One region of the Brevibacillus aydinogluensis genome, then DNA from elsewhere that is predicted to be linked to it. Evidence: predicted binding sites of a transcription regulator. Region 1 holds the regulator's gene; the other holds the start of a gene.

Region 1 (11,462 bases):
TGTGGGGTTTGCACCGCCCACAAGCTCTCGCGTGCCGGGGTCGATTGGACTGTGCCGTTCGCCCCGATCACTTTAATGGTATCCTTCACAGGAACAGCCATGATCGTCGCCTGCTCCCGCTGGACCCGCCGAATCAACTCGCTGATCTGTTCCCTGGTCACGAAAGGACGGGCGGCATCGTGCACGAGTACATACGAGCAGTCTGGGGAAAGGGCGGCCAACCCGCTGCGCACGCTGTCCTGCCGTTCGGCACCGCCCAGCGCGACGGTCAGCTTCAACTTCTCCCGTCGGAGCCAGGCGAGCACATCGGCGTGGTCGCGCTCGCTGACCACCAGAACCACTTCGCCGATCTCCGGGTGATTGGCAAACAGGCGAACGGTGTGGGCCAAAATCGGCTCGCCGCCCAATGGCAGCCACACTTTGTTGCGCTCTGCTCCCATTCGCTTGCCGGAACCAGCTGCGACTATCACGACTCCCGTGTTCACGTCCCCATTCCTCTCCAGTCTCTACAATGCTTTTTCCAACAGCTTGGGCTTGGCGAAGATCATTCGCCCCGCCGAGGTTTGCAGCACGCTGGTGACCAGCACGTCAACGTCATTGCCGATGTAGTCGCGTCCTCCTTCGACGACGATCATCGTGCCGTCGTCCAGGTACGCCACCCCTTGGCCATGCTCCTTGCCGTCCTTGATCACCTGGACGGTCAGCTCTTCGCCGGGGAGAACCACCGGTTTGACCGCATTGGCCAGATCGTTGATGTTCAGCACCGACACGCCCTGCAGTTCGCACACCTTGTTCAGGTTGAAATCGTTGGTGACGACTTTGCCGTTCATCACCTTCGCCAGCTTGATCAGCTTGCTGTCCACTTCGGAGACCTCTTCAAAGTCTCCTTCGTAGATCTGCACCTTGACCTTCATTTCTTTCTGAATCTTGTTCAGGATATCCAGTCCGCGGCGGCCGCGGTTGCGCTTTAACACGTCAGACGAGTCAGCAATGTGCTGCAGTTCTTCCAGCACGAAACCGGGAATCACCAGCACACCTTCCAAAAAACCCGTCCGGCAGATGTCGGCAATCCGCCCGTCGATAATCACGCTGGTGTCCAAAATCTTGTACTCCACGTTGGATGGTGCACCATTGTTTTCCTTTTTGCCTTTATCCCTGCGCCCGATGGAAAAGACGGACATGATCTCGTCACGCTTCCGGAAGCCCACCTGGAAGCCCAGGTATCCGAGCAGACACGACACCATCAGCGGCAGCAGATCACCTATTACCGGAATCGGGATGTTGCTGATGGGAAGGAATAATAAAAAGGCAACAATTAGACCAATAATCAACCCCATCGCACCAAACATGACATCCACAATCGGCAGCTTGATCAGCGTCTCTTCCCCCCAGCGGACGATGCGCAGCGTGTAATCGACCAGCCAGTTGGCGAGGAAGAAGAATATCACGGCGCCTAAAACGGCTCCGATATAACTCTTGTAATGCACGTCACCAAAATTGAGCAGCGTATCCAGCAAATCAAACAGGTCGGGACCAAATTTGTAACCCAGGCCGCCCCCGACCAGCACAAAAAAAGTTTTTCCCAATCGGCGAACCATGCCTTCACCTCCTCTTATTAATATAGACAGAAGTCCGCAGGAAAAACCCTGCTTCCTCAACATGGCTCACACATTTCATGTCTTCACTTATCCCCCACTATATCAAAGATAAAATCGCAGTGTCAAATAGCCAAAAATTTTAACATACATGTTAAATTTCCGTCAATGGAGAACGCCCGTTTTCCTCCGTTCCCAATTTGACAGGGGACAGATTCCCTTCTTATAATGACAGTAGCAAATTGAATGAAAAATTCTGACGATATCAACAGCCTGAAGCAGAGGTGACCCATATGGACCATCGAAACGTGGACGACTTTCAAACGCAGGTCTCGGAGCTGCTGCTCAGACACCGCAGCGTGCTGGACGTCATGTCCAAAATTCAGGAAACAGCGGCCCGCATCAACCGTTCACTGACCAAAGCCATCACCGAATGCGGCTGTGTCGAAGTGGTTGCCAGGAAGCAGTCTTATGATCCCGGTAAAAGTTTGCAGGAAAACAAATCGCTCTTGGACACTCATTTTACCGGCCCCTTGTGCGAGCATTGCCGCGACGTGCTGACGGCAGAGCTTGGCAAAAACCTCTTCTACCTCACCGCGCTTTGCAACATTACCGACATCAGGCTGGAAGACGTCATCCGGCAGGAGTCGGAGCGTCTCAATACCCTCGGGGTATTCAATCTGTCATAGACTCCCAATTTGTATTACGATTGTACGCAAAGAAAAGTTGCAACTTCAACAAAAAAACCCGCTTTTGCGAGCGGGTTTTTTTCGGCAGTCTTACCGAAAATTCGACAAGACAAGCTGGACGGTCTGCATCCAAACAAACCGGGATGCGTCCGCGAGGCGTTATTCAAATGGCAGCGACTCTTCTTCGTTTTCCTTTTTCTTACGCAGTTTTTTCACCAACAGGTCAACGTTTTTTTTTATTCCGTACAGGGCGTAAATGGCAAGCGGCAGGAAGACGATTTTGGGAAACTGCTGCGGATACTTGATCGCCACGACCACGACAATCGCCACAATGATCGGCGTGATCCAATACGCGGATTTCGGAATGCCCACCTTTTTGAAGTTTGGATACTTGATGGTGGACACCATCAAAAAGGCCAGCAGCAGCATGCCAGCTGCCAGCATCGCCACGTTGAACACCTGGTGGTACAGGGCCAGCGTCGCCAGCACCCCGCCCGCAGCCGTGATTGGCAGACCGACGAAGTAGCCGGGCACGCCTGCCTGGACGTTGAAGCGCGCCAGCCTGAGTGCCCCGCAAATCGGGAAGATGGCCGTCACGATAATGCCGAACAGGTGCAAATCCTGCAATGCTACCACATACATGATAAACGCCGGGGCTACCCCGAACGTAATGACGTCGGAAAGGGAATCCAGCTCCTTGCCAAACTCGCTCTGCACGTTCAGCATGCGGGCCACCCGTCCATCCAATCCGTCCATCAGCATCCCGACGATGACGGTAATCGCCGCGTATTCCACGTACTGGTCGCCCTGAAACGCGAGAATGATGGCGACGATTCCCAAAAACAAGTTACTTATGGTTAGCATGTTCGGCAACGATTTCACGAACATAGACTACCTCCTGGTTTGGTTCGCAAAGGAGACACGAAACGTCTGTCCATTGCCGGCAAGTCCCCTTGGCAAAGTTCAATGCAATCATGCCTGCCTGTATCCTATTCTACCTTAAATATGCCTGTCAATGAACACCTGCTCCTGGATCCGCTTTAACCCATCCTTGATCGCCCGCGCCCTCACTTCGCCGATGCCGTCCACCTCGTCCAGCTCCTCAATGGTGGCCATCATGATCCGCGGCAGATTGTGAAAATGATCCACCAGGTTTGTGATGATCGTCATCGGCAGGCGGGGAATCTTGTTGAGAATGCGGTACCCGCGCGGCGACACCGACTCCTCCAGCATGCTGGTGCTGCTGGGATAGCCAAGGATTCGCAAAAATGAACTGATTTCCAACATTTCATCGCCGCTTAATTTCTTCATGTCCCTGAGCGCTTGTTCCGGTGACAGGTTGGGATCGCGGCAGTAATCGCGAACAAGCATGCGGGCTTCCTCTTCGATATTGGCGACCAGCTCATCCACCTGCATGCTGACAAGCCGCCCTTCCGTCCCCAATTCATAAATATACTTGGTAATTTCCGCCTTGATGCGTAAAACCATCTCGATCCGCTGCAAAACAGAGGTGACTTCGTGCAGCGTCACCAATTCTTCAAACTCCATTGCGCCCAGGTTGGTCAGCGACTGATCCAGTACGGCCTTGTACTTTTCCAGCGTGGAAAGGGCCTGATTTGCCTTGGCCAAAATTACGCTGATCTCGTTCAAGACGTAGCGGAAATGGCCTTGATACAGCGTGATCACGTTACGCCGTTGGGAGATGGCGATGACCAGGTGATTCGTCTGAATGGCCGTCCGCTGCGCCGTACGATGCCGCGTTCCCGTCTCGCTCGAAGGGATGGAGGCGGGGGGAATCAACTGGGCGTTGGCGAACAAAATTCGCTTGGCGTCTTCACTAACTATGATCGCCCCATCCATCTTGGCCAATTCATACAAATGAGCGGGCGTGAAGTCACTATTAATGGAAAAGCCCCCGTCCACGATGCCTTTCATCTCCGGACCGTATCCGACGACGATCAGGCCGCCCGTTTTCGCACGCAGCACGTTTTCCAGCCCCTCGCGAAGCGGCGTGCCGGGAGCGACGAGGCGCAATACATCGCTGAACTGCGGTTCTCTTTTATTTGTCTCGAACATAGGTTGCCTTTACCCCCTTAGCACCTCGTCCAAAGCATCGGCTATGTTGCTGATGCCGATTACGTCTATGCCGGTCGGGACTTCCAAGCCGCGGATGTTCTTTTCCGGAATGATCACCCGCTTGAACCCCAGCTTGTGGGCTTCCCTGACCCGCTGTTCGATCCGGGAAACGCCGCGCACTTCGCCCGTCAGCCCCACTTCACCGATGACGACGTCATGTGGATTGGTCGGCTGATCGCGGAAGCTGCTGGCGATGCTGACGGCAATCGCCAAATCGACGGCCGGCTCATCCAGCCGCACGCCGCCAGCCACGTTGACGTACGCATCCTGGTTTTGCAGCATCAGTCCCATGCGCTTTTCCAGCACAGCCATGATCATGGCCACGCGCTGATGATCCACCCCGGTCGCCATCCGGCGGGGTGTTACAAAGCTGGTGGGGGCCACCAGCGCCTGCAGTTCCACCAGCACCGGCCGCGTCCCTTCCATGCTGGCCACCACCGTGGAACCAGCGACGCCGATGGGCCGTTCCGCGAGAAAGATTTCCGACGGATTGCTCACTTCTGCCAAGCCACGATCTTTCATCTCAAAAATCCCGATCTCATTGGTGGAGCCAAAGCGGTTTTTCACCGCCCGCAAGATGCGGAAGGTGTTGTGCCGCTCCCCTTCAAAGTAAAGCACGGCATCCACCATGTGCTCCAGCATGCGGGGGCCGGCGATGGAACCTTCCTTGGTCACGTGGCCGACGATGAAGGTGGCGATGCCCTTGCCCTTGGCAATGCGCATCAGCTGGGCAGTCGCCTCCCGCACCTGCGCCACGCTGCCCGCCGCAGACTGAACGGCGGGGTGAAACACGGTTTGTATCGAGTCAATAATTAACACATGCGGATCTATATGATTAATATGCTGTTCGATCAGTTCCAAGTCGTTTTCCGCCAACACGTACATGGGCGGAGTATTCATCCCGAGGCGGTCGGCCCGCAGCTTGATCTGCTTCGCCGACTCCTCGCCGGAGACGTACAGTACTTTTAACCCCTGATGGGCGAGCGCAAACGACGTCTGCAGCAGCAGGGTTGATTTGCCAATCCCGGGATCCCCGCCGACAAGAATCAGCGACCCGGGAACAAGTCCGCCGCCCAATACGCGGTTCAATTCGCCGAGCCTCGTATCCATCCGCGGTTCTTCCTCGCTCGCCACCTGCGTCAGCGGCATGGCTTCCGTACGCTGCCTGCCAACCGTCAGCTCGTACCGGTGAGACGATTTGACCGCCACTTCTTCGACCATCGTGTTCCACTTGTTGCAACCCGGACATTTGCCCATCCATTTGGGCGATTCATAGCCACATTCTTGACACGCGTATTTCGTTTTATACTTTGACATAACCGTACCTCATCTGGGAATTCTCCTATACATGTTTATCATACATGGGCGCACAAAAAAAGAATACCTCCTGTTTTGGAGGCATTCTTTCCTTATTGAATTACGACGTGGTCTTTTCCAACCGCTTCACGACCAGTTTGTCGTCTTCTGCGTCGATGGTGACCGTGTCGCCTTTGTGGATGGTGCCCTTCAGCAGTTCTTCGGACAATTTGTCCTCGATGTGACGCTGGATGGCGCGGCGGAGCGGGCGGGCTCCGTACGCCGGATCGAAGCCCTCTTTGGCCAGCACTTTCTTGGCCGCATCGGTCAGTTGGAAATCGATCTCTTGTTCTCTCAGGCGCTTGCGCAGTTCTTCCGTCATCAGGGTGACGATCTGCTCGATGTGCTCCTGCTCCAGCGAGTGGAAGACGATCACTTCGTCGATCCGGTTCAGGAATTCCGGACGGAAGCTTCTCTTCAACTCGTCCATCACTTTGTCTTTCATGTCCTGATACTTTTTCTCGGTATCGCCGGTGGTGAAGCCGAGCGTCGTGTTTTTCTTGATCATGTTGGCGCCCACGTTGGAAGTCATGATCACCACCGTGTTGCGGAAGTCCACCGTGCGCCCCTTGGAGTCGGTCAGACGGCCGTCATCCAGCACTTGCAGCAGGATGTTGAAGACATCCGGGTGCGCTTTTTCGATCTCATCCAGCAGGATGACCGAGTACGGTCTGCGACGCACTTTTTCGGTGAGCTGGCCGCCTTCGTCGTAGCCGATGTATCCCGGAGGCGCGCCGACAAGACGGGCGGTCGAATGCTTCTCCATGTACTCGGACATGTCGATGCGGATCATCGCGTCTTCGTCGCCGAACAGGGCTTCCGCCACCGCGCGAGCCAATTCCGTTTTCCCGACACCGGTCGGGCCAAGGAAAATAAACGAACCGATCGGCCGTTTCGGGTCCTTCAGACCGGCGCGGGCGCGGCGGATCGCACGGGAGATGGACTTGACCGCTTCGTCCTGGCCGATGACGCGGTCGTGCAAAATCTCCTCCATCTTCAGCAGGCGCTCCGTCTCTTCTTCCTTCAATTTGACCACGGGGATGCCGGTCCAGTTGGCCACCACATGAGCGATGTCCTCCGGCGTCACTTCCATGTTCAGCTTGCCCTGACGCTCTTTCCAATCTTTTTTCGTCTTCTCCAGCTCTTCGCGCAGCTTCTGCTCCTGGTCGCGCAGCGCAGCCGCTTCTTCAAACTCCTGGGATTGGACAGCTGCATCCTTTTCCTTGCGCACCTCTTCCAGGCGGCTTTCCAGCTCTTTCAGATTCGGCGGCACGGTAAAGGATTGCAGACGCACTTTGGACGCCGCCTCGTCGATCAGGTCGATCGCCTTGTCCGGCAGGAAGCGGTCGGTAATGTAGCGGTCAGACAGCTTCACCGCCTGTTCGATCGCCTCGTCCGTGATCTTGACGCGGTGGTGCGCTTCGTAGCGGTCGCGCAGCCCGTGCAGGATCTTGATCGCATCCTCCACGGTCGGTTCATCCACTTGAATCGGTTGGAAACGGCGCTCCAGGGCCGCGTCTTTTTCGATGTATTTGCGGTATTCGTCCAGCGTGGTCGCACCGACGCACTGCAGTTCACCGCGGGCCAACGCCGGCTTGAGGATGTTGGACGCGTCAATCGCGCCTTCTGCACCGCCTGCCCCGATCAGGGTGTGCAGCTCGTCGATGAACAGGATGATGTTGCCCGCCTGGCGGATTTCATCCATGATCTTTTTCAACCGGTCTTCAAATTCACCGCGGTACTTGGTACCCGCCACCACGGTGCCCATGTCCAGGGTCATGACGCGCTTGTCGCGCAGCGTCTCGGGAATTTCGTTGTTCACAATCTTTTGCGCCAGGCCTTCGGCGATCGCCGTTTTCCCAACGCCGGGCTCCCCGATCAGCACGGGGTTGTTCTTCGTCCGTCGGCTGAGCACCTGGATCACGCGCTCAATCTCCTTCTGCCGGCCGATCACCGGGTCCAGGCCGCCTTCGCGGGCAATCGCCGTCAAGTCGCGGGCCAGGCTGTCCAAGGTTGGCGTGTTGGCCGACGGATTGCCGCCGGACGCCTGATGGGCGTTCATCATTTCAGAGCTGCCCAAAAGCTGCAGCACTTGCTGACGGGCTTTGTTCAGGCTGACGCCCAGGTTGTTCATGATCCGCGCGGCGATCCCCTCCCCTTCACGGATCAGACCGAGCAGGATGTGCTCCGTACCGACGTAGGTGTGACCCAGCTTGCGTGCTTCGTCCATGGACAGTTCAATGACCTTTTTGGCACGGGGGGTGTAGTTGGGCGTGTAGTTGCCTCCGTTTTGTTCCGTGCCGCGGCCGATCAGCGACTCCACTTCGCTTTGAATCTTGTCGAGACCAAGTCCCAGCGATTGCAATGCCTTGGCGGCGATGCCTTCGCCTTCCCTGATCAGCCCGAGAAGCACGTGCTCTGTGCCGATGTCCTTGTGACCCAGGCGGACGGCTTCCTCCAACGCCAGCGCCAACACTTTTTGAGCTCGTTCGGTAAAACGTCCAAACATCATATCGCGTACACCTCCAACCAGTATGTTCTCTCTATGGGAAAAGCCAATTTGTAATGCTGTTGCTCAACTGCCTGTGTTCTCAGTGGGCGGAGAGGCGCTCCCGAATCAGCCGGGCCCGCCGTTCGTCCCGTTGTTCCGGCGTCAGTTTCTGCCCGGCGCGATGCTGCAGGAACCCGGGCTGCGTCGTCACCAGCAGCTCATTCAACAACTGGTGCGACACGTTTTTGATCAGGCCCAGATCAAGGCCCAGTCGAACGTCGGAGAGGCGCTGTGACGCTTCCTTTGATTCCATCGTTCGCGCGTACCGCAAAATACCGTAGGAACGGTAGATACGATCCTCCAGGTCGACGCGGGAGTGCTCCATCAGATAGCGGCGGGCAACGCGCTCCTGTTCGATAATTTGCCGGGCGACACTGTACAAGTTGGACAAGATGTCCGCTTCCGACATCCCCAGCGTCACCTGGTTGGACAGCTGGAACAGGTTGCCCAGCGCTTCACTGCCTTCGCCGTAGATGCCCCGGACGACCAGTCCTACCTGATTGATCGCCTGCAAAATGCGATTGATCTGCTGGGTCATCACCAGGGCTGGCAGATGCAGCATGACCGAGGCGCGGATGCCGGTGCCGACGTTGGTCGGACAGCTCGTCAGATACCCCCGCTTCTCGTCAAACGCGTACGTCAGCTGCGTTTCAAACACGTCGTCAATCTTGGTGCCGACCTCCCATGCTTCATTCAACTGAAAGCCGGGCAGCAGCACCTGAATGCGGATGTGGTCCTCCTCGTTTACCATGATGCTGACGGATTCATCCTCGCTGAGCAGGACAGCCCCTTTGCGGGATTCTTCGGCAAGGTGGGGACTGATCAGGTGTTTTTCTACCAGCACGCGTTTCTCCAGCGGGCTCAGCTGGTCCATCTGGAGCAGCTGCACCGGGTATCGGCTTTTCATCGCTTCGCTTCTGCTCACCTCCGCCACTTTCCTCACGACCTCTTCCGCCTGGGAATCGGTGGCGAGCAGCGGGAACGGATGCTGCCGCAGGTTGCGGGCAATGCGCAGCCGCGTGCTGATGACGATGTCGGAATCGGGTCCCTCCCCTTTCATCCAGTTGCTCCACGGGTTTTGCATGAACTTCTGTTGGGACATATCCGCCTCACCTCCCCCTGCTTACGATTGCGCGATTTTTTGTTCCAGCGCCCGGATGCGGTCGCGAATTTCGGCCGCCTTTTCAAACTCTTCGCTGGCGATGTAGTGCTGCAGCGTGCTTTTTAGCTGTTCCAGCTCTTTGCGCAGCTTGAGTTGACCGCCAGTTCGCTCCGGCACTTTCCCTATATGCTGGGTATTGCCGTGAATCCGGCGAAAGAGCGGATCCAACCGGTCGCCCAAAAACGTGTAGCAGTCGCTGCAACCGAACCGGCCGCTTTTGCTGAATTGGGCGTAGGTGAGCCCGCAGGTTTCGCAGCGCAGCGGCTTCTGTACCGGTTCCTGCGATTTTTTGGTCATTGGATCAAAGTGCAACAGCCCCGAAAGGAGATTGTTGATGCTGAAGTTGTGAAAACCGGCAAAGACATCCCCTTTTTCCTGAGCACAGTGCTCACAGATATGATATTCCGTTTTTTTGCCGTTGACGATTTTGGTCAGATGCAGCGTCGCCGGTCGTTTCCCGCATTCTTCACAGTTCATCAGATCGTCCCTCCTAACCGGTCCGGGTTGGCTTGGTGAAAGTCCCTACCGCAGCAAAATGGCAGCTATCATCTGTTTTAATATGTTGGCCCGCAGTCGGTCGCGGATTTCCGCCTCCACCGTCAGCACATTGCGCGAGGTGGCGATTTTCATCAAAGCCGCTTCCCGGTTGTTGATCAACCCTTCCTCCAGCAAGCGGTCAACAATCGCATGACCCACTCCCTGAGAGATGCTCTCGCCAATCAGCTCCTCGGTCAACAGCTCCTGCAACCGGGCTTTGCTGACGATCTTCACTTTACGGATGCGGATGTAGCCGCCCCCGCCGCGCTTGCTCTCGACGATGTATCCTTTTTCGACCGTAAAGCGGGTGTTGATGACGTAATTGATCTGTGACGGCACACACTGAAATAGGTCGGCAAGCTCGCTGCGCTGTATCTCGACGGAGCCGTTCGGACTCTCTTGAATGATGCGCTTTAGATGCTGCTCAATAATGTCCGAGATGTTCCGCAAGTCGTCGCCTCCTGTTCCACTGTGTTTGATCTGTTTGATCTTGACTTTGACTATCTTTGACTTTGATTATAATGGCTTTATGGCACGGATGCAAGAGGGGAATACAGTTTCTAGTGTAGGCAAAATGGCTGTCGTTGAAACCAAAACAAAAGCCATCCCCAAACGGAAGGTTTAGGGATGGTTTCAGACTGAAGACAAACCGTTCATTGGATAAACGTCCATAAGAAAATGATTTCCAGGCCGGAAGGCCTGCCCATTCATCAACCGAAGCAAAAGACAATGTCCGTCGCATGGCAGGATGGGCCAAGCGAGCTCCTTTGACGACCCACTCAGCGGAAAAACGAAGACGCGGGGATCAACAGGGGACACAAGTCTCACTTCCGCGAAACACCCAGATGTTTGTCCCCTGCCCGCGTCTCGTTTTGGAGCGGACTTTATCCGCTTCTGCGCTGGGCGTCAAGCGAGCGAGCGGGCCCGATCTCCCATGCGCCGCGAACTTTGTCTACACGCTGAAACCATCCCCAAACGGAATGTTTAGGGATGGTTGCTGTTAACTGTTGTCGCGGCCGGCAGGTGATCCGGCAGCTGCGAGAATGCGGTAATGATCACATCGGCTCCGTCCAGTTCCCCCTGTTTGGCAAAACCGAAGTCGCAGCCCACGGTAAACAGGCCGTTCGCTTTGCCCGCTTCCACATCGGAATGCCGGTCTCCTACCATGACGGCCTGTTTCACATCGTAATCACGCAGCAGTTTGGCCACGAGATCCCGTTTCGAACGCGTGTGAAAGCGGCCCGCGGAGTACAGGTCGGTAAACAGCGGCGTCAGCCCGTAATGATCGCAGATGGCTTCAATGTATTGTTCCTGCCCGTTGCTGGCGACAAACAGGGCCACGTTCTCGGCATGCAGCTTCGTAAGCACTTCGCGGACACCCGGGTAGAGATCGGTGACGTTCTGCCGCAGCAGGGCCAGTTCGTTTTCCAAAAGCA
Region 2 (11,462 bases), 670 kb from region 1:
CCGGCCATAATTTGGGGAATCTACTACTTGCAGCGATGAACGAGATTACGGGAGATTTTGTGACAGCAGTGAAAAAGCTGAGCGGTGTCCTGGCTGTGCGCGGCGACGTGCTGCCGGCGTCCACCCAGTCGATTCGGCTGCTGGCCGAAATGGAGGACGGCTCGATCGTCGTCGGCGAGTCCCAGATACCGCTTACAGGCAAGCGGATCAAGCGCGTCTTCCTCGATCCCGAAGACGCAGTGCCGTTAAGCGAGGCCTTGTTGGCCATTGAAGAAGCGGATGCGATCTTGATCGGTCCCGGCAGTCTGTACACCAGCATTTTGCCTAACTTGTTGGTGCGCGGACTGTTTGATGCCGTGAAGCGTTCGCCATCACCAAAACTGTACATTTGCAACGTCATGACGCAGCCGGGTGAAACGGATGGGTACACCGCGTCCGCGCACGTGGAAGTGATGTACCGTCACGTGGGCAGTCCATTTTTGGACACCGTAATCGTCAACTCGGCTGACATTCCCGCGCATGTCTTGGAAAAGTATGCGGAAAAGGGGGCAACTCCGGTCATCTGCGATCTGGGGCGATTGCGTCAACTGGGGCTGCACGTCGTGGCGAAGCCGCTGGTAACGTTTGAGGACGGTTATCTGCGTCACGACGCGCACGCCGTAAGCAAACAGGTGGTATCCCTGATCAGGCGCAAGCGCAGGATGCAGAAGCTAGAGAAGGAGTGAGGGTCAATGTCATCATTCGCCGCACAAACGAAAAAGGAACTGACCATGCTGGACACCCCCGAGTGCTGCAGCCGGGCGGAGCTGGCTGCCTTGATCCGGATGAACGGCAGTCTGCAATTCGGGGCAGGACGGCTGGTGCTGGATGTGACAACAGAGAATGCGGCGATTGCCAGACGGATCTACACCCTGACCAAGCGCCTGTTTCATATACACGCCGAACTCTTGGTGCGCAAAAAAATGCGGCTGAAGAAAAACAACGTCTACATCGTGCGGATTCCGCACAAGGCGCACGAGATTTTGCAAGAACTTGGCATTATGGACCAAGACAAGTCCTTTGTTCAGGGCATTTCACCGGAGATCGTCAAAAGCTCGTGCTGCCGGGCGGCCTATCTGCGCGGGGCGTTTTTGGCTGGTGGTTCGGTGAATCATCCGGAGGCGTCCAGCTATCATTTGGAAATTTTCACGTCCTACCAGAATTTTTGCGAAGCGCTGACCAAGATGGCCAACCGCTATCGACTAAACGCCAAGTGTATCGAGCGGAAAAAAGGGTATGTGCTCTACATCAAGGAAGGCGAGAAGATTACTGAATTTCTCAGCCTCATCGGCGCGCATCAGGCTCTCCTGTACTTCGAGGACGTGCGGATCGTCAAAGACATGCGCAACTCGGTGAACCGCTTGCACAATTGTGAGATTGCCAACATCAACAAGACGGTAAATGCCGCTGCCCGCCAGATGGAGAACATCAAGCTGATTCAGCAGGAGATCGGCTTGGAGAACCTGCCGAAGCGGCTGCGGGAAGTGGCGGAACTGCGCTTGATGCACCCGGACATCAATCTGAAGGAGCTGGGGGAAATGCTGCCCAGCGGTCCGGTCAGCAAATCAGGCATCAATCACCGGTTGAGAAAAATCAACGAAATTGCTGAGAAATTGCGAGAAAAACAAAATGTATCCATCTAGCAGCATGGTATACTTATCGGTAACGAGTACACTGTGTGAGGAGGTCCATACATGGTTCAACAGCAGGTTGTGGTCAAATTGAAAACTGGGTTGCAGGCCCGTCCTGCGGCATTTTTCGTGCAGGAGGCCAACCGCTTTGTATCGGAAATTTTTGTGGAGAAAGGAAACAAAAAAGTAAACGCAAAAAGCATCATGGGCATCATGAGCCTCGCCATCAGTTCGGGAACGGAAATCACGATTTCGGCGGAAGGCCCTGATGCGGCTCAAGCGGTCAGCAGCCTGGCCAATCTGGTCAGCAAAGAGGAATAGGCCGCAACGTTATTGACACCTTGCAGCGCAGCCCCGTTTGCAATCGCAATGCTGCTCCTTGCAAGAACCAGAGGCATAATGCAAAGCAACTTCATTCTTTGCGGGTGCCTCTTTTTCTTTTACCGTGCGGCGGCGATGGCGTTGTACTCGGCTGTTTCACATCCCGTGTAAAAAGGGTGAGTGACCATGATTGTAATGATAAATGGTGCGTATGGCGCCGGGAAGACGACGGTTGCCAGCAGGCTGGCTGCCTCCATACCGAACAGCATGCTGTTTGACCCGGAAGAGGTGGGCTTTATGCTGCGCCGCATCGTTCCGGAGGAAATGAGGCTGCGCGAGGAAAAGACAGATAATTTTCAGGATTTGCAATTGTGGAGGGTGCTGACGGTAAAGGTGGCCGGGCTGCTGAAGATGACCTACGGGAAGCATTTGATTGTTCCCATGACGATTATACATAAGGAATACTTCACATACATTTTCAACGGCTTCAAAGAGCTGGACAAACATACCTGCCATTTTTGCCTGATCGCCAGCCGGGAAACCCTCTATGAACGGCTCAGAAGGCGGGGAGAAGCGGAGGGGAACTGGTGTTACCGGCAAATCCCAGCGTGTGTGGAGGCTTTTCAGGACACATGTTTTGAAGAAAAGATCATGACGGATGGGGTGCCGGCAGAGGAAATCGTTGATTACGTAAAAAAACGTATCGAAGCGATGGCCCATGCTGACGCGACGGGGTGATTTGGCGCAACCGTAATATCCTCAAGGTACGCGTCTGTTTGGGGCAGGCTGCATGTTTTCCCGTCGCTCGGGGGAATGCTAACAGATGAAACAGGCAAGGCTTCCACTCGCTGCCGCATGCGATGGAGTCTTTCATCACCCGGTGCCCAACCGCGCCAAAGGAGGGAGACGTGTGGAGAACAACCGTGACACCCTATACGAAGGACGCGACCAGTACGACATGGACATTGACCGTATGGTAAACGAGGGGCTCGGCGGCGGACAGGTCAGCGACCAGAACGGATTGATCGAGGAGTCGACCACCGATACCATGACGGGCGCCAGTTCGGCCCGCGACAACCGCTGACAGCACCAAGGGAGGGAATGATACATGGATGTGAAGCGCGCACAGGAAATCCTGCGCTCCTCGGAAAAAATCGAGGTCCAGTACAAAGGGCAGCCGGTCTGGATCGACGGCGTGGATGAACGAACCGCGACGGCCCGCGTCCACATTGAAGGCAATCCGGCCAACAGCATGGCGGTCGAGGTCGGACAATTGGAGGAGAAGTAAAAACACCCGGCCTTGCTGGCCGGGTGTCGTGCTTCGAGGGGAAGAACCCTGTCAAGCCGATTGCTTATTTGGAAGAGGATTCCGGCGTGATTACCTTGTCGATCAGGCCGTACTCCAGCGCTTCCTGAGCGGTGAGGAAGTTGTCGCGGTCGGTATCCTTTTGAATCCGCTCCAGCGGCTGACCGGTGCGCTCGGCGAGGATTTTGTTCAGGTGTTCGCGCATTCTCAGGATGCGTTTGGCAGCGATTTCGATGTCGCTCGCCTGGCCTTGCGCGCCGCCGAGCGGCTGGTGAATCATCACTTCGCTGTTCGGCAGGGCAAAGCGTTTGCCCTTGGCGCCCGCCGCCAGCAAAAACGCCCCCATCGACGCGGCCATGCCGACACAAATGGTGGACACATCCGGTTTGATGAATTGCATCGTATCATAAATCGCCATACCGGCGGTAATCGAACCGCCCGGGCTGTTGATGTACAAGTGGATGTCTTTGTCCGGGTCCTCGGCCTGCAGGAACAGCAGTTGCGCTACGACGATGTTGGCAACGGTGTCGTTGATCGGCGTTCCGAGAAAGATAATGCGATCCTTTAGCAGGCGCGAATAAATATCATATGCACGTTCACCGCGATTCGTCTGTTCGATGACGGTGGGAATCAAGTTCATATGCATTAAGCCTTCCTCCTCTCTTGGTAAGATTAATCATACACGAAAGGTCAGTAAAGGTCAAACAGGTAACTGCAAGCCTTTCTCTCAGTTCTCTCCCAATCCTGCCTCTCCTAAACCTTATGGCGTCAGAAATGTTTTATTCGCCTGACGGACCGCGCAGGCCAGCGATCCGAGGAAGGCCATCCACACCGGCAGCGCGAACAGCCAGCCGGCAAACGGGATAATCAGCAGGCACTGCAGCGCCACCACGCCCAGCAGCTCGGCGAGCAGGGGGGAAGCCGCCAGCGAAAACGCTCGGCCAGCCGGATGCCGATCCAGGAGCCGACAAACACCTTTGCCGACCAGGTAAGCAGCACGAATGCCAGCAGCAGCGCCACCGTCACCGGAATCCCGACGACGGTCACCAGCAGCGCGATCGACAGGAGCGGCAGGCCGAGCACCAAGCCGGCGCCACAAGCGAACGCCTGTCCCGGGTGCCGGTCCAATTGGCTGTAGATGCAGCTCAGCCCGGCCGGGAAGAGAAAGCGCACAGCCAGCCAGAGCAGCAGCGTGCTGAGCAGCGACGAGAGGCCCAACAGGATGGGAAAGTAGGAAAAGGTGTCTTGGTCTGCAGCCACCACCGCGGGGGAATACAGTTCCTTCCCTTTGAGGACAGCGCCGGAACCGATCGCAGCCCGATGCGGACTGGAGTAGACCAGATCGCCGCCGATCACGGCAGGTGCGTCAATCTGCAGGGAGCTGGAGTGGAGTAGTGAGATGCCTTCTCCGATTTCGCCCGTGATGCGCAGGGTGTCCACCTTGCCGTTTGCTTCACGGGCCACTTTGCCGTTCAGGTCCGCATGCGGGGTAAACATCAGCAGGCTGCCGCCTATACGGCCGTTCTGCTCCAGCACGATGTGGCTGGAACCGACGGTGACGTTTCGTTCCACATTGCCGGAGATCGACAGCTGCTGCGTGAAGGCGCGCACATCTCCCGCGACAGTGCCGTCGATGCGAGTGTCGACCGCAAACGCGAGGACATCACCGGTGACGCGTCCGCGTATCTGTACGTTTTCTGCAAGCACGTACAGGTCGCCGTTCACTGTTCCTTCGATGGAGACCGTATTGGCGTTGACCGCCAGATCGCCGTCGTGCACCGCGTCAGCCGGCAGCACGTAGCTATGGTTTGACACTGTGCCGAACGCATGGACTGCATGTGCCGGCACAAGCAGGAAAACGGACAGCAGCAGGCAGAGGATGAGTTTGATCCGTCCCATCAGTCGACCTCCCGATTCTGCAGCCGGGATGGAGGAAAGGGAAGGAAGCGTATGTTCACCAGCAAAAGCAGACCGATCAGCAGCAGCAGCGGCAGCGGCAGTGCCACCACGTATGGACCGGGGACGTTGAACAGGTCACCGGCGTTGTCCTTCAGCCACAGGGCTGACCCCCAAAAGAAGCGGGATGTCCAGGAATTCCACGCAGAGGCAACCCAGTGAAACCACACACTCTGCCAAAAAATGAGATACCCGGCCGCAACCGCCAGAAGAGTGCCCGCGCCAAGTATCGCCCGCCACAGCAGGCGGCGGCGATGCCGCCTGTGCAGGATGGCAATGCCTTCAATCTGCGCCGCCGTGAGCGAGTCCAACTCCAGCGGCGGCAGCGACGTATCCGCGGCGAAAATCGTCTCTGCCAGCAGATGCTGCTCGCCGGTCAACCGCTCCCACGACTGCCGGCAGTGAAAGCAGTGGTCCAGATGCACTTGAACGCGGGCCGCTTCCTCGGCGGACAACTCGTCATCGCTGTACATCATCAAAGTCAGTTCGTCAATATGCGGCATCGGCCATTCTCCTTTCCTCCCGATGTTTCTCCAGCAATTCTTTTAACTGCTTGCGGGCCCGGAACAGCCGGGTGCCCACGGTGTTTTTGTTCATCCCTACAATGCTGCCGATTTCTTCATAGCTCATGCCTTCGACAAAACGGAGGGTCAGAATCAGCCGGTCGGTTTCGTTCAGGTTGTCCATAAGCGCTGTCAGCTCGGTATGCGTCTCCTTTTCCACGAGGAACCGTTCCGGGCTTTTGACAGTCTCAGCGGGGTGTTTATGTACGTGCAGCAACAACTGTTCGTCCTCCAGCACGATCTCCCGTTTTTTGCGCAGGAAGTCGATGCACGAGTTGGAGGCGATACGGTACAGCCAGGAGTGAAAGGGCAGTGCAGGATCGTATTTGTGCAAATTTTGCGCGACTTTCAGCCAAATTTCGTTGTACAGGTCCTCACCGTCGTGATAGCCGCTGACCAGCTTGCGAACGATGCGCATCACGCGCGGCGCAAACAACAGGACCAACCGGTGGAACGCCCGCGGCTGTCCGTTCACAAACTGCACGGCCAACCGGGCGGCTTCGCTGTTGAGTCGCGCCAGTTCCTGATCCATCACGCATCCCTCCTCCCAGTGATCAATACGGGATCGCCTCCGTCAAAATTTCAATCGACGGGCTCCCTCCTTCAAACATAGCAGGAGAGGCGGGCACTGGAAAAGAGGGGAGCTTCCGAAGCGGACTCAGGCTTCCGTTTCTTCCGCTTCGGTTAGCTCAACAGCCAGGCGCAGCGTCGCGTTCATTTTCCGTCCCTTGATGATCGTGTATTCTTCCACCTGTCGGGCCTGCAGCTTGTTGATGGCCTCGGCCAATGCCTGTTCGTCCGTATACGGCTGAATGGTCAGCAGGCATTCTTCGTCGTTCGCTTCCTGGTAGATGAGGTACAATCGCTCGTTTGCCACGAGAACCGCTCCTTCTTGAACTTATCCACAAAGTTGTCAACAGGTTGTGCACAAAAACGTTTGTTCGCAGGATATGTGCCGTTTCTTCATAGTGTGGCATGCAGACGCAGGAAGGTTCATTGGTAATTATTGGTATTTTTGTGTGGCAAGGAGAATCACGTCCATCTAGACGGACAAGCAAGCCGTTTGGCGGATTCATCCGTTGTAACAGCCTGTCTTTTTCCCGTATAATAAGGCAGAAAGCAGTGGGAGAGGGGAAGTGCAAGATGGAAACGACGGTCATTGTGGCCAGTGTCGTCATGTTTATCGGGTTTATCGCCTTGACGCTCTATGTCACGAGCAAAGCGTACTCCCGCAAATACAAGGAATAGAGAAATAGCCAAACGCGCATGCAGCCGCTTCCCGACGGGAGGCGGTTTTCCTTTTTCATCATCTTGGAATCGCTCCTATAGGTATTGCCTATATCTTGCATCTATTTTATCTGTTGCAAATTTTCGTATTTATTTTAAAATATGAGCAAGTGGTTTTATTTCATCAATTGGTTTGCTGGTAAAGTAAAGGGGGATTTCTCGCGATGAAAAAACAGAAATCATTTGCGTTTCTTGCAACGGTTTTGGCGCTGGGCACCGCTCTGGCCGGCTGCGGACAGCAGCAGTCTAGCGACAGCGGCAGCAATTCCGGCTCCAACTCGGGTTCGCTTCAAAAACTGGTGATCGCTTCGGTCGGCCCGCTGTCCGGTCAGTACTCCGATTACGGCAGCACCGCCAAGGCGGGGGCCGAATACGCCCTGAAACAAAGACAGGAAGATTTCAAAAAACTGGGCTTTGACGTTCAACTGCTCGCCCAGGACGACCAGGCCGACCCGAAACAGGGCGTGGCGGTTGCGCAGATGCTCATCTCCAATCCGGATGTCATCGGCGTCGTCGGCCACGTGACCACCGGTGCGTCGATTACGGCATCCGCCCAGTACGAACAGGAAAAACTGGTCATGGTTTCGCCGTCCTCGACCGGGGCCAACCTGACGGAAGAAGGCAAACAAGTGGTGCACCGCATCTGCGCGCGCGACGACATGCAGGGCTCCAAGGCGGCTATCTACGCCAAGAACCAGTTGGGTGTCAAGTCGGCCTACATCGTGCACGACAAGCAGGCGTACGGTCAGGGACTGGCAGACGAGGTGAAAAAGCAGTTTGAAAAGGACGGCGTCCAGGTGGTCGGCTATGAAGGCATTACCGCCGGCGAAAAGGACTACAGCGCCGTGATCAACCAAATCATCGCCGCCAAACCGGAGATGATCTACTTCGGCGGCTACTACTCCGACGCCGGCGTGCTCATCAAGCAGCTTCGTGAAAAAGGCTTCAAAGGCATCGTGATGGGCGGCGACGGCTACGACTCCGCTGATCTGGTGAAAATCGCAGGCGCCGACAATGCCAACAACGTCGTGTTCACGTCCGTCGTTGGCGACATCGGGGCGACCGAGGAAGGCAAGAAATGGATTTCCGAATTTGAACAGGCTACTGGCAACAAAGTCGGGATCTTCACGTCCTTTGGTTACGACTCGATGAACGTCCTGCTGCACGGTCTGGAAGAAGCGATCAAAGCCAACAACGGTCAAAAACCGACCCGCGAGCAAGTGCTGGAGCACGTGCACAAGATCAAGGACTTCCAAGGCCAGTTCGTCAAAGTCGGATTTGACGACAAAGGCGACAACGAGTATGCGTCCGTCTACGTGTATAAATACGAAAACGGCCAGAAAGTATACGTGGGTGAAGCGCAGTAACGCGCGGATGAGTCCGGTCGATCGCATCAGCCGGAACGGGACCGCAAGCTGAACAAACAGGACCCGCAGTAAAAAAGCGCTCTGGAGAATGCTCTCCAGGGCGCTTCAGCGTGTAGACAAAGTGAGTGGTGCATGGGTGATAGGACCCGTTCGCTTTCTTGACGACCAGCAAAGAAGTTGGTAGCGTCCGCTGCAAAACGCGACGCGGGCAGGGGGGCATGTACACGTAAAAAACGCGACCCTCTGCCTGGCAGAGAATCGCGTTTATAGCTGATTGCCACGTATGGTGCGCCCGGTAGGAGTCGAACCTACGCAAGACGCGGTTCCGGAGACCGCCGCTCTATCCACTGAGCTACGGGCGCGTGACGATCTTTATTATAGAACATATTTTAGGGATATGCAAATGCAAAAACTGGAAAATCACAAAAAACTTTTTGGGGCAGGGGGAGTCACGCCGCTGCTGCTGAGTCTTCGTGTTTGCCAACAGTACGCGCAGCGGTCAATGGGGGTTGATTGGGCGAGCAGACATATTGAAAATCAAATATTGGCAGGAAAATTGCATGATTGAGCGAATATAATGAGAAAAGACAGAAGTGCCGAAATCTGCTGCATAATAGAGAAGGGGGGCGAACTCGATGAACATGGGACTGGGTCTTTATCAGGAGCAGACGCTGAAGCTGGTGATGACGCCGGAGTTGAGACAGGCGATCACCATTTTACAGTATTCGGCTGTCGATCTGCTCTCCTATCTGCAGGAACAGGCAAACGAAAATCCCGTAATCGAGTTGCAGGAAGAGGCGGTGGACGCGGCACCTGTAAAAAAGGAGCGTCCGGCTCCGGAAATCGACTGGAAGGAGCTCGTGGGAAATCGGGCCACGGGTGAATATTCCGTGGGGAAAAATGAAAGCACTTACAATCCGCTCGACTTTGTGCATCACGACACGGTGACGCTGTACGAACATTTGGAACGGCAGCTTGGCTACGTCAAGGGCTTTACGCCGCTGCAGCGGAAGATTGCCTTGTTTTTGATCGGCAATCTGGACGAAAAGGGCTATCTGGAAGTCCCGCTGGAGGAAGCGGCGGAGCGCCTGGGGGTGGCGTTGCACGAGATTGAAGACGTGCTGGCCGTCCTGCAGCACTTTGACCCAGCCGGGGTGGCGGCCCGCAGTCTGGAAGAATGTTTGCTGCTGCAGCTCCGCCACTTGGGCTTGGACGACGACAACATCGTGCAGGTGGTAAGTCTGTATCTGCACGATCTGGCCGACTGCCGCTATCAGCGGATTGCCGAGAAGATCGGCTGTACGGTGCGGGATGTGCAGGCAATGGCTGATCTGCTGCGCACGCTCAACCCTCGTCCGGGTTCCGCCTTTTCCCGCGCCGAGACGCGCTACGTCATCCCTGACGTGGCTGTGGAAAAGGTGGGCGACGACTACGTGGTGCTGGTCAACGACGTGGCGACGCCGCGGATCAAAATCAACAGCTTTTACGAGAAAATGCTGCGCCAGCAGAAGAGCCAGGATGACGCCCGGCAGTTTATTCACGAAAAGCTGAATGCCGCCATGTGGCTGGCGAAAAGCCTGGAGCAGCGGCGGTTGACCCTGATGCGCGTCACCCAGGCGATCGTCGAGATGCAGCGGGACTTTTTCGAGCGCGGTATACACTACCTGAAGCCGATGACGCAAAAAGAGATTGCCGAGCGGGTCAATCTGCACGAGTCGACCATCAGCCGCGCGACCAGCAACAAATACGTGCAGACACCGCGCGGAATTTTCGAACTGAAGTACTTTTTTACGTCGGCACTGTCGACGTCCAGCGGCCAGGCAGCCTCGTCGGAGAGTGTCAAGCGCCGGATCAAGGCGCTGATAGAACAGGAGGACCGGAAACAGCCGCTGTCGGACCAGAAGCTGTCTGAGATGCTGCTGCAGGAAGGCATCGAGATTTCCCGCCGGACAGTGGCCAAATATCGGGAAGAGATGATGATCCCCTCGTCAGCGAAGCGAAAGAGGTTTTGAGAGATGCAAGCAGGCAAACCGTTTGAGATCGTGCTGTACGGGCGGAAAAACTGTCATCTGTGCGAGCAGGTGGAGCAGTCAATCCGCCTTCTGGAGATGGAGTTTCCTCTGCGCCTGACCGTGGTCGACATCGAGGAGGATGATGCGCTGCACGAAAAGTACATGCTGGTCATCCCCGTCGTGGAGATTGACGGACAGGAGGCATTTCGCTCCGTCACCAGCGTAGTCACCTGGGAAGAACTGCGAGCGGAGCTGGTTCGCCGCCTGCAGTAACCAGCAACACGTCCCTTGGCTCTGATGGGCTGAGGGACCTTGCATGTTTTTTACAGGTGTGTTACATTCAAAGAGAAGTGAGATTATTTTTTTGCTCCAACCGGGACAAAAAATGTTACAGCGGGACAAATTACGTCCCGGAACAAAACCAAGCAGACGAGGAAGAAGGCAGATGCGGCGTTTCATCGAGATGCAACAAAAACTGCTGCCCGACCTGGTTGATGTAATGCGGCAGCGGTACATGCTGCTTCGCTCGGTGCATCACCTGCAGCCAATTGGCCGGCGGGCTCTGGCCCAGGAGCTTCACAGCACGGAGCGCATCCTGCGGGCCGAGGTGGACCTGCTGAAGGAAACCGGGCTGCTTCACGTGACGGCAGCCGGGATGAGCTTGAGCGAAGAGGGTCAGCGTGTGCTGGATGAACTGGAACCGCTGGTTGGCGAACTGTTCGGCCTGACCGAGCTGGCAGAACGGCTGCAGCGAGTGCTGGGCATCGCCAAAGTGATCGTCGTCCAGGGAGACGCCGACCATTCCCCCTGGGTCAAACAGGAGCTGGGACGCGTCGGAGCGCGCGTGCTGAAGCAGTACGTGCGGGAAGGAGACATCGTCGCTGTCACCGGCGGGACGTCGATCGCCAGTGTGGCCCAGCATCTGACACCGTCACCTGCGTTTAAAGGCGTCCAGTTTGTCCCGGCCCGCGGCGGACTGG

What was found. The regulator CtsR, encoded in region 1, represses protease genes until heat stress. The targets are predictions, from matches to a motif close to ATGGTCAATAAAGGTCAAACA.
Region 2: a site for CtsR is predicted at 3,984-4,004, ahead of clpP (ATP-dependent Clp endopeptidase proteolytic subunit ClpP). Genes of this name have one in related genera too.

What each region holds. Positions count from the first base shown of each region.
Region 1 covers NZ_OY569118.1:3,939,911-3,951,372, forward strand. The annotation lists gene ispD (2-C-methyl-D-erythritol 4-phosphate cytidylyltransferase) at 1-485, opposite strand, end outside; gene Q7F15_RS19640 (PIN/TRAM domain-containing protein) at 507-1,598, opposite strand; gene Q7F15_RS19645 (nucleoside triphosphate pyrophosphohydrolase family protein) at 1,889-2,284, shown strand; gene pssA (CDP-diacylglycerol--serine O-phosphatidyltransferase) at 2,444-3,172, opposite strand; gene disA (DNA integrity scanning diadenylate cyclase DisA) at 3,284-4,360, opposite strand; gene radA (DNA repair protein RadA) at 4,370-5,737, opposite strand; gene Q7F15_RS19665 (ATP-dependent Clp protease ATP-binding subunit) at 5,838-8,288, opposite strand; gene mcsB (protein-arginine kinase McsB) at 8,368-9,429, opposite strand; gene mcsA (protein-arginine kinase activator protein McsA) at 9,451-9,966, opposite strand; gene Q7F15_RS19680 (CtsR family transcriptional regulator) at 10,012-10,476, opposite strand; gene Q7F15_RS19685 (HAD-IA family hydrolase) at 11,011-11,462, opposite strand, start outside.
Region 2 covers NZ_OY569118.1:503,743-515,204, forward strand. The annotation lists gene Q7F15_RS02465 (gluconeogenesis factor YvcK family protein) at 1-725, shown strand, start outside; gene whiA (DNA-binding protein WhiA) at 732-1,682, shown strand; gene Q7F15_RS02475 (HPr family phosphocarrier protein) at 1,734-1,991, shown strand; gene Q7F15_RS02480 (AAA family ATPase) at 2,178-2,729, shown strand; gene Q7F15_RS02485 (hypothetical protein) at 2,902-3,075, shown strand; gene Q7F15_RS02490 (H-type small acid-soluble spore protein) at 3,100-3,279, shown strand; gene clpP (ATP-dependent Clp endopeptidase proteolytic subunit ClpP) at 3,344-3,937, opposite strand; gene Q7F15_RS02500 (hypothetical protein) at 4,058-4,189, opposite strand; gene Q7F15_RS02505 (bactofilin family protein) at 4,165-5,196, opposite strand; gene Q7F15_RS02510 (anti-sigma factor family protein) at 5,196-5,756, opposite strand; gene Q7F15_RS02515 (RNA polymerase sigma factor) at 5,743-6,348, opposite strand; gene Q7F15_RS02520 (hypothetical protein) at 6,475-6,693, opposite strand; gene Q7F15_RS02525 (branched-chain amino acid ABC transporter substrate-binding protein) at 7,268-8,470, shown strand; tRNA gene Q7F15_RS02530 (tRNA-Arg) at 8,755-8,832, opposite strand; gene Q7F15_RS02535 (hypothetical protein) at 8,874-9,038, shown strand; gene rpoN (RNA polymerase factor sigma-54) at 9,106-10,482, shown strand; gene Q7F15_RS02545 (glutaredoxin family protein) at 10,486-10,755, shown strand; gene Q7F15_RS02550 (sugar-binding transcriptional regulator) at 10,928-11,462, shown strand, end outside.